2 regions of the Staphylococcus haemolyticus genome follow, and region 1 is predicted to be linked to the other one. Evidence: a T-box and tRNA genes for the amino acid it is inferred to sense, from the RefSeq annotation. Region 1 holds a T-box; the other holds one or more tRNA genes.

The links. The T-box of region 1 lies ahead of serS (serine--tRNA ligase). A T-box ahead of a tRNA ligase gene usually reads a tRNA of that ligase, here a tRNA-Ser.
Positions count from the first base shown of each region.
Region 2: it encodes a tRNA-Ser, which carries the amino acid that the T-box ahead of serS (serine--tRNA ligase) is inferred to sense. The anticodon was not compared.

Region 1 is NZ_CP035291.1:7,648-12,876, reverse strand. Features, by position in the region: gene EQ029_RS00045 (AzlC family ABC transporter permease) at 1-317, opposite strand, end outside; gene serS (serine--tRNA ligase) at 767-2,053, opposite strand; T-box leader at 2,138-2,336, opposite strand; gene EQ029_RS00035 (NAD(P)H-hydrate dehydratase) at 2,708-3,520, shown strand; gene gyrA (DNA gyrase subunit A) at 3,622-5,229, opposite strand, start outside.
Region 2 is NZ_CP035291.1:1,867,712-1,872,940, reverse strand. Features, by position in the region: gene EQ029_RS09045 (hypothetical protein) at 1-142, opposite strand, end outside; gene EQ029_RS09040 (PH domain-containing protein) at 213-686, opposite strand; tRNA gene EQ029_RS09035 (tRNA-Ser) at 1,280-1,368, opposite strand; tRNA gene EQ029_RS09030 (tRNA-Asn) at 1,372-1,446, opposite strand; gene EQ029_RS09025 (competence protein ComK) at 1,599-2,183, opposite strand; gene EQ029_RS09020 (IDEAL domain-containing protein) at 2,397-2,615, shown strand; gene EQ029_RS12785 (SAR1012 family small protein) at 2,692-2,793, opposite strand; gene EQ029_RS09015 (NINE protein) at 2,872-3,102, opposite strand; gene EQ029_RS09010 (GNAT family N-acetyltransferase) at 3,289-3,843, shown strand; gene EQ029_RS09005 (1,4-dihydroxy-2-naphthoate polyprenyltransferase) at 3,942-4,880, opposite strand; gene EQ029_RS09000 (isochorismate synthase) at 5,060-5,229, shown strand, end outside.

The DNA of each region.
Region 1 (5,229 bases):
GAAGATAAGCCTAGTCGATTCCAAATACCATAATCTTTATAATTAGGTGCCAACGTCATTGAAAGTAGGAAGAAACGTGAATTGACAATCAATGTTGTAAGAACAATGGCAGAAATCGGTGTTCCAGTAGCCACAAGCGCACATATAATAAATTGTGCTGCACCAGCATACACAAGCAAACATAATAATAGTATTTCGATAATACTAAAGTGTTGTGAAGCCGCCACTATTCCAAATGATAGTCCAATTCCAACGTAGCCTAATAAAGTAGGTATACATTCTTTAACGCCCTGTTTAAATGTCACATGTGATGTCATCTTTGTAACCTCCTTTATTCTGTTTAATTTTATAAAGTAATATACTAATAATTTTAGTCTAATATACGGATGCTAGAGTAGCAACAACATTAGACGCAGGGTTGTGTGATGTTAGACTGAAAGACTACTTAGAAGTATTGATTTGAAAGGATTTTAAATGTGTCTATTTTTTGACTATAACGGTTGATTTACCTCTTGGAAAGCAGTCTAAAATACCCCTTTTAACTTCATCCCTTTATTAAGAAAAAGTGGAATTTTATGCAATTAATTATTAGAAATATACTAAGAGGATATGGACTAAATTTAATATATTAGAATTTCATATGTAAGGATAAAAAAAAACTGAGAAAAGCTCGGTAAGAGCATTTTCTCAGTTTAGTCGGCTACTGCGAATTTCGATGTAGCCCTAACATATTCATTTTGTCCTAGATTTATGACTTATTCATGAATTAGCCATTAACAGGACGGATTTCAGTTTTACCACCCATAAATGGTACTAATGCTTCTGGAATTGTGATTGAACCATCTGCATTTTGATAGTTTTCAACGATAGCTGCAAATGTACGACCTACAGCAAGTCCACTACCATTTAAAGTATGTGCTAATTCTGGTTTAGAAGCGGCATCACGTTTGAAGCGGATGTTAGCACGACGCGCTTGGAAATCAGTACAGTTTGAGCAAGAACTAATTTCTTTATAGTTGTCATAACTTGGTAACCATACCTCTAAGTCGTATGTTTTACTAGCACTGAAACCGATGTCGCCAGTACATAAGATAACACGACGATATGGTAAACCTAATTCTTCAAGAATTGCTTCAGCATTTTGTGTCATATCTTCTAAAGCGTCCCAAGAATCTTCAGGTTTTTCGATACGAACCATTTCAACTTTGTCGAATTGGTGTAAACGGATTAAACCTCTTGTATCTCTACCAGCTGATCCTGCTTCACTACGGAAACAAGCTGTTTGTGCAGTGAATTTTTCTGGTAATACGCCTGGTTGGATGATTTCATCTCTGTAGAAGTTAGTTAATGGAACTTCTGCAGTTGGAATTGTGTATAAACCTTCTTTTTCAACTTTGAATAAATCTTCTTCAAATTTAGGTAATTGACCAGTACCAAACATTGTATCTGCGTTAACTAATTGAGGTGTCATCATTTCAGTATAACCGTGTTGCGTTGTATGTTTAGTAAGCATGTAGTTCATTAATGCACGTTCTAATAATGCACCATCTTTAGTTAAGTATACGAAACGCGCACCTGAAATTTTTGCAGCACGTTCAAAGTCTGCCATTTTTAATTCTTCTACTAAGTCCCAGTGTGCTTTAGGTTCAAAGTCAAATTCACGAGGTGTACCCCATTTTTTAACTTCAACGTTTTCTTCATCAGAATCCCCTTGTGGTACATCTTCAGCAATTAGGTTAGGGATACGAATTAAGATATCTCTAACTTTATTATCCACTTCGTTAAGTTTAGCGTCGTTTTCTTTGATTTCGTCACCAAGTTCACGCATTTCTTTGATGACGTCGTCTGCATTTTCTTTGTTACGTTTCTTTTCAGCGATTTCTTCACTTACTTTGTTACGACGTGCTTTCATTTCTTCAGTTTTACCGATTAATTGACGACGTTCGTTATCTAATTCTAATACTTCGTCAACTACTTTAGGATCATCTCCACGTAGTTCAATTTTGCTCTTAACTGTGTCTGCTTGCTCTCTAAATAGTCTAATGTCTAACATGTAATATTCATCCTTCCCAATTTTTGAAAAATTTAATTTCGGATAACATGCGTATTTTCAATAAAAAAAGACCACATCCCCTTCACAAGGGACGTGGTCTACGCGTTGCCACCCTATTTAACAATTTAACACTACATATGTATCAAATTGCACTTTCCTTAAAATAACGGTTATTACCGGTTGTTCACAATTGTAGGTAGATTCGCATAACAATCAATTACTTGTTCACACTCAACACAAGCTCTCTGAAATTAATTGACTATGTTACTTGTCCCACGAACAATAACTTATTAAGTTATTTTTAATATAGCAAACTCCTTTATAATTAGCAAGTAAATGGTAAATAATATTAATTCATGCTAGTTGTAAACACCCTCTATTAGCCAACATAATCACTTCCCATCATTCATTACAAAATAATCTTCATAATAGTGTTGACGAAAGTCATCCACAGGTATAATATTTTCTATTGTATTTAAAAAGGTCATAAACAAACATTCAAATTTAAAACTTAACAGGCGAGTTAGTTGTTGATGCTTTCGCTACGCATCTCATCGTCACTTGAAATTTGAGTTATATATAGAATTGACAGTAATCACATTTTTACAATTTAGTATTATACGTTCGAAACGTCTTCAAGGGAGGGTTTAATTCATGGAAACATTAACAACAGTTAATATTCCGAAAAGAAAAGAAGAGACACATAAAGGTGACTATGGAAAGATTTTACTTATAGGTGGGAGTGCCAATTTAGGGGGCGCAATCATGTTGGCTGCGCGTGCGTGTGTTTATAGTGGAAGTGGATTAATTACAGTAGCTACACATCCTACAAATCATGCTGCACTTCATTCTCGTTGCCCAGAAGCAATGGTTATCGATATTAACGACACTAAAATGTTAACTAAAATGATTGAGAACACAGATAGTATTTTGATTGGACCAGGCTTAGGTATCGATTTTAAAGGTAATAACGCAATTACATTTTTACTACAAAATATTCAGCCACATCAAAACTTAATTGTTGATGGTGATGCTATAACGATATTTAGTAAATTAAAACCTGATATCCCAACTTGCCGTGTTATCTTCACGCCACATCAAAAGGAATGGGAACGTTTGAGTGGTATCCCTATTGAAGAACAAACTTATGAACGTAATAGAGAAGCTGTAGATAAGTTAGGTGCTGCAGTTGTATTGAAAAAACACGGTACTGAAATATTCTTCAAAGACAAAGAATATAGACTTGCCATTGGTACACCGGCAATGGCGACTGGTGGCATGGGAGATACATTAGCTGGTATGATTACAAGCTTTGTTGGACAATTTGATGATTTTAGAGATGCGATAACAAGCGCAACTTATACGCATAGTTTTATTGGAGAAAAGTTATCTGAATCTATGTATGTCGTACCACCTTCACGTTTAATTAGTGAAATTCCATACGCTATGAAAGAATTAGAAAACTAAATAAGCTATAAAAACAAGACTTCCCTGGTATCAGGGAAGTCTTGTTTGTTGAAGGAATCAATATTGTTGTAACTTTCTATTATAGATTAACCTTCTATTATTTAGTTTTCGTCATCTTCATCATTGTTAGATGCATTTTCAATGTCTTCATTTACACGATCCATGAAGTCTTGTCTAACTTCAATACGTTCATCTGTTGAGTCATCCTCAGATGAAACTGTAGTTTCTTCGTCCGCTTCAGTATGAAGTGCGTTACCTGGTGTATCATCGTCAATTACTTCTTCACTAGGACTTTCAGTACTCTCTGCATTTGATTCACCATTTTCAGTTTGAGCAGCCTCAGTCGCATCTTCATCTTCTGTTTTATCAATAACTTTAGCAACTGTTGATACAAATTGATCATCGCCTAGTTTCATTAAGCGAACACCTTGAGTTGCACGACCATTTTGAGAAATATCTTCTACTTCTAAACGAATGATAACACCACTATTTGTAACAATCATTAAGTCTTCTTCGCCATTAACAGTTGTGATACAAACGATATTACCATTACGTTCAGTAATCTTGGCAGTCTTGATACCTTTACCACCACGATTTGATAAGCGATATTCACTCACTGGCGTACGTTTACCATATCCATTTTCAGTGACGACTAGCACTTCATCTTCGCTATCGGCATGTGCAACATCTAAACCTACAACGACATCATCTTCACGTAATGAGATACCTCTTACACCTGCAGCAGTACGACCTAATGGACGTAAACTTGTTTCTGCAAATCTAATTAATGAAGCATGGGATGTTCCAATTAAGATATCTTGGTTACCATCTGTAAGACGTACTGCAATTAATTCATCGTCTTCTTTGAACCCAATCGCAATCTTACCGTTCTTATTGATATGTGAGAAATTGCTTAAAGCAGAACGTTTCACAATACCATTTTTAGTTGCAAATACTAAGTAACTATCTTCATCTTCAAGGTTTCTAACAGCAATCATCGTACTGATTGTTTCATCATTATCTAATTCAATGGCATTGATGACTGGAATACCTTTAGATTGGCGAGATAATTCTGGAACTTCGTAGCCTTTAAGTTTATAAACACGACCTTTATTCGTGAAGAATAGAACGTGGTCATGTGTACTTAACGTTACAAGTTGACTTACGAAATCTTCTTCCAATGTATTCATACCTTGAACGCCGCGTCCGCCACGGTGTTGTGAACGATACGTTGAAACTGGTAAACGTTTAATATAGTTATTATGGCTCAATGTGATGACGATTTGTTCTTCAGGAATTAAATCTTCATCTTCTAAATCATCTAAGCCACCTAATTGAATTTCTGTACGACGTTCGTCACCAAAACGTTCTTTAATATCGGTTAACTCATCACGAACTAATTGAAGTAAAACTTCGTCATCGGCTAAGATTTCTTCAAGTTCAGAAATATAACCGAGTAATTCGTTGTATTCATTTTCAATTTTATCTCGTTCTAAACCAGTTAAACGTCTCAAACGCATATCTAAAATAGCTTGCGCTTGACGTTCAGACAATTTAAAACGCTCTTGCAATGTTTCCATAGCGACTTTATCTGTTTCTGATTCACGAATTGTCGTAATAATCTCATCGATATGATCTAACGCTATACGCAAACCTTCTAAGATATGTGCTCGGTCTTTCGCTTTTTTCAAGTTGTATTCAGTACGACG
Region 2 (5,229 bases), 660 kb from region 1:
CTTTCTTCTTTTTATTATCGTGTAATTTTTTATCTGATTTATTTATAGAACTTTTATTTGAGTTTTCGCTTGATGAATCTTTATTACTACATGCACCTAGAATTAAGAAACTAGTAAATAATAAGACTAAAAACTTTTTCATTATATATCTCCTTTAATAATTAAGACATAACAATTTATGAATTTAACAATTGCTGTTTTTTCTTATCAAATTATTCCTGTGTAATAGCATCCATATCTAATAACTCTTTTAATTTTTTAATTTTTTCAAGAGGTTGTAAGTCATTATCTGAATGAGTTGCTTGATCAATAAGACCTAGAGAATTATTACTTCCTTCAACATTCTTGTTTACAAATTCTATAAATTTGTCTAAATCTTTATCATTAACCCACTTCATAGAAACCTTATTACCACTTGAATAAAAAGAAATAGTATTCCACATTAAGATTTTGCTTAATTCAAAAGTACTAATTTTACCATAATGAAAAATTTCAGAATCGTATCCACTCAATCGTTTTGCGCAAAAGATTATTCTTTCGTCAGTGGCTGCTAGAACACCATGTCTTATTGTATTTTTACCAAGAGATTTAGTTTTATAAGCACCAAATATTGCATAAATAATTGTTTCGTTATCATGTAAAAACACATCTTTTATCAAATCTACATTTTTAGTTTTGTTAGCCATGAGAAAAACTCCTTTAATTTAAATTTTCATATCCAAACACTCGTAATGATTCAAACATAATAGAATAATTATTGTAATAAGTGTTGTTACCGTATTTAATTTTATTGTTTTTATGTATATCCATTTCGTACGCTTCACTTAATTTATATAAAATATTCATTTATACAATTTAACGATTTACAATAAGATTATAACATTAAAAAATAGTGCGAAATATAAAAATGTTAGTGATAACGAAAAAAATCTTTAATTTTAGATCAATATTAGTAATAATTAAGGTGTTCTTAAAAAGGTGTACGTAGAGTAGGGTAATCAATGTCAAAAAAGACAAAACAATCATGCATATAGTTTTAAATACTAGGAACAACTACTTAAAGATGGTGGTATAACTTCGTGATTTTAGAATGAATAAAATCATGGGGGGTATCAAAAGTGGACAACGAACTTTCAAATTATGTCCACTTTGTCCACTCGTTGACAAAAATTTTTAAAATAGACTTTTTCAGATTTTTAAGAAAAATAAAAAGAACGTTTATATATCAACGTTCTTTAATGATTTGAGTTAACAAATTTTATAGATTTTTACTAATGAACGGAAACGGAGGGATTCGAACCCTCGCGCCGCTCTCGCGACCTACACCCTTAGCAGGGGCGCCTCTTCAGCCAACTTGAGTACGTTTCCATATGGCTCCGCAGGTAGGATTCGAACCTACGACCGATCGGTTAACAGCCGATAGCTCTACCACTGAGCTACTGCGGAATAATATGTATTTATATAATGTATCTCTATGAGCACAAATATTATTATATCAATAAACTTAAAATTTGCAAGGGATTATATTTAAAAAATATACGGAACATTTACACTATATTAATATAAAAGTCCCGTATGATTTAAAATTAAACGTAAAACTATTTATCTTGTAATAGTGAATAATGTGAAAGTGCTTCGAAAATATTTAAAGTCGTTTTCTCATAATCTATTGGCATTTCTGGATTGTTTGACTTCATACGAGATTGTTTATCGACCATGTAATAATAAAAAATGCAGTTAGAGTATTGGTGCCAAATACTGTGGTAGGAAACATTAAGTGTTAATGTTTGATGATTTGCAAAAATAATTTTACATTTTCGATTTTTAAGAGGTTTAATTTCATGTACATAATGCATATTAATCCACATGTTTTCTTCTAAACGGTCTGAATGCGTAGGGAAAAAATAAGTGGGGAAGAGAGGAGTCAATAAAATAGGTGGTTTACTAGTAATGCCGGCAATTCGTTGTGTTTCGGATTTCTTACTAATATAGCTATTACCATAAAATTTACATGAGCGTTCGACGATTTTTTGAGTTTTGAATGGGCTTGAAACTATTGTGGAATCATATTTCCATATTTCTGATCCTTTTGTTTGCTCATAATCATCAATGACGGGTTTGATTATCATATCTCCTTTTCGAATAATATATACAGTATTTTGGCTTTGAGAAATATTTGTCATCTCTTAACCTCCTTAAATTTATATCATTATTAAGCGCTAAAAACTCAACGATTAATAATATAAATTTATTATATAAAGTTTTTATATGTTGTCAAGATAATCATTACATATAAAATTACACTTATTTTTTGTGAAAAGTCAGAATATTCGATTGATTTAAAAAATAAAAGCTTGTATACTATCCTTATACAAAAAAGAAAGGCAGTGATTACAATGAATCACAACACGAATGTCAAGAATACGACACTAGAAGATTTTGTAACGACAGTTAATGATTTAGGCGTTGAGCTAGTCATTGAAGAGGCACTTCGTCAGGGACGAAAGAAACAGTTAATGAAATTGATTGATGAAGCGTTGATTAATAAGAACGAGGAAGAATTTATCAACTATACCACTGAATATAAAAATCTGGAGGCATTTCTCAATGAGTAAATTAGGATCCTGTAACTCATTATAAAAGGTCTATTCACTACTTAAATCAAAGTTAGCGAATAGACCTTTTTACATTTTATTTTTGACCACCGTTTGATTTTCCCTCAATTTTATTACGAATCCATTTTACTAAATATCCTGTTATAACAATTCTAAGTACGCGTTTGATAATATTCATACTAGCTTACTCCTTTTTTATGTTTATTTGAGTTTACCCGTTCTACACATTATTAAAGATAATTTCTAAAATTACTGATTAAATTTTTGGATGGCGGTTATTTGGTATAAATATATAGCCATTTTGATCAGCTTTAGTTGTAAAGATTATGATAATACCATGGATAATTGAAATAATGGTTGGAATAGTAGTCCAAAAGAACACTAAATGAAGCACGCCTTGCCACACTTTGTCTGCGTAAAATTTATGAATGCCGACACCACCCAGAAATAAAGAACATAATACATATAATGTTTTATTAACTCTCATAACTTTGTTGCCTCCTTAATCTCATATTTTAAGCATTTCAAAAATTAAATCAAATATTACTAAGGTGATTGAAAAAATGATTATAATCACAATTAATATGTTTCAATTTACTGCAATTAATTTATTATTATTTGTAAATTTTATATAATATAGTTAACAAAAACTTATGGAGAGGAGAACGGTAAATTGATCAGAAAAGCACGTCCGAGCGACAGTAAGCAAATAGCGGAATTATGTTATATCATTTGGCATGATATGGAACTAGATATTGTACAAGAAATCACTAAAGAACGTGTTATTCATGCAATTGAAGAAAGTATAGTCAATATTAATTATAGAACGAATTATAATAACATTTGGGTATATGAGCAAGACAATCATGTTGCGGGATGCATCATAGCATATAAGGGTGATAAAGAATTAGAGTTAGAAGCAGCATGGAATAAATTACCGTTGGAAGAAGACATAAAAGCACTAGGTACGCCATTACCTTTGAAAGAATCTAAAGATGATGAATGGTACATTGAGGCTGTTGCAACATTCTCGGAATATAGAGGACAGGGTATTGCAACTAAATTATTTAACTATTTAATATCTACATACCCAGATAGAAAGTGGAGCTTAAGTTGTGACTATGATAATCCTAGAGCTAAGAAATTATACGAACGCTTAGGTTTTAAATGGACTGAGGATATAGAATTGTATGGCCATCAATATTTACATATGGTTTATTCAAAATAGGTAAAAATAAAACGGAGGAGACAGAAACTCTAATTAGTTTCATTGCCTCACCCCGTATTATCTTACTAGTGAATATTTAAAATCTGTCTAATAATATATTAAATTCCACCTAATAAAGCACTAATATAAATACCTAAAGCGTATAATACACCAAAAATTGTGTTTGTTTTTCCAGTTGCAGCCATAGCTGGCATCATACTTGCAGGTGTATCATTCTTTTTGAAACGACGAATAGCTTTAACTGGCATAGGGAATGATAACAATACAAGTAGATAAAATAGTGAACCACCATCTACAAATAATGCAGTATAGACAACGAAAACGTATGCAATGATATACATAACTGCCATAAATGTAATTGAAGCGCGTTTACCTAATAAAATAGGTAGAGTTTTACGTCCACTCGCTTGGTCTTTGACTCTGTCGCGTATATTATTAGCCATGTTAATTAGACCAATTGTAATTACTATTGGAATACTAATCCAAACCACAAAGCTATTGATATTGCCAGTTTGTATGAAGAACGCTAATAAAATAATAATCATACCCATGAATAAACCAGAAAACAGTTCACCAAAAGGTGTCCAAGAAATTGGCATTGGGCCACCTGTATATAAATAGCCAATTGCCATACAAACGATTCCTACTGGAATGATCCAAAATGAACTATTCGCTGCTAAAAAGATACCAAGTAATGCAGCAACGATATAAAAAGCAATTGCTAGATTCATGACAAGTTTTGGACTCATACCATTTCTTACGATAGCACCACCGATACCAACGGATGTGTGATCATCTAAACCTTTTTTAAAGTCATAGTATTCATTAAACATGTTTGTTGCAGCTTGGATAAGTAAACAAGCGATTAACATTGCAATAAATAACATGAACTTGATGTTATCTTGACTACCTAATAAAAAAAGTTTTGCAGTTGCAGTACCAACTAAAACCGGTACAACAGCGGCAGTTAAAGTATGAGGTCGCATCAAATGCCAATATTTTCTAACAGTAGAATATTGTTGATATTGATTTGCCATAATTTGATCTACCTCTTATTGTATATTGTTTTAATATATGTATTTTAAAGGAATAGTAAATAAAGGTCAATCAACGTGAAATATTTCTCTAGAAGATTAAGCAATTATGCCACCATAAATAGTTAAAAATGATACAATATTGTAATGAGAAAAAATAGATAATGAAAGAAGTGAAATGAATGGCTGCGAATATAAAGGAAGATGACATTATTGAGTCAATATATGAAAGTAACAAAAGCTGGATATCTGTTGAAGTGAAAATTGATAGAGAACTTGCACCTGATGAATTGTTCAATTTAACAGAATCTCAGGCAGGAGATCGCTTCTATTTTCGCTTAAATGATAATGC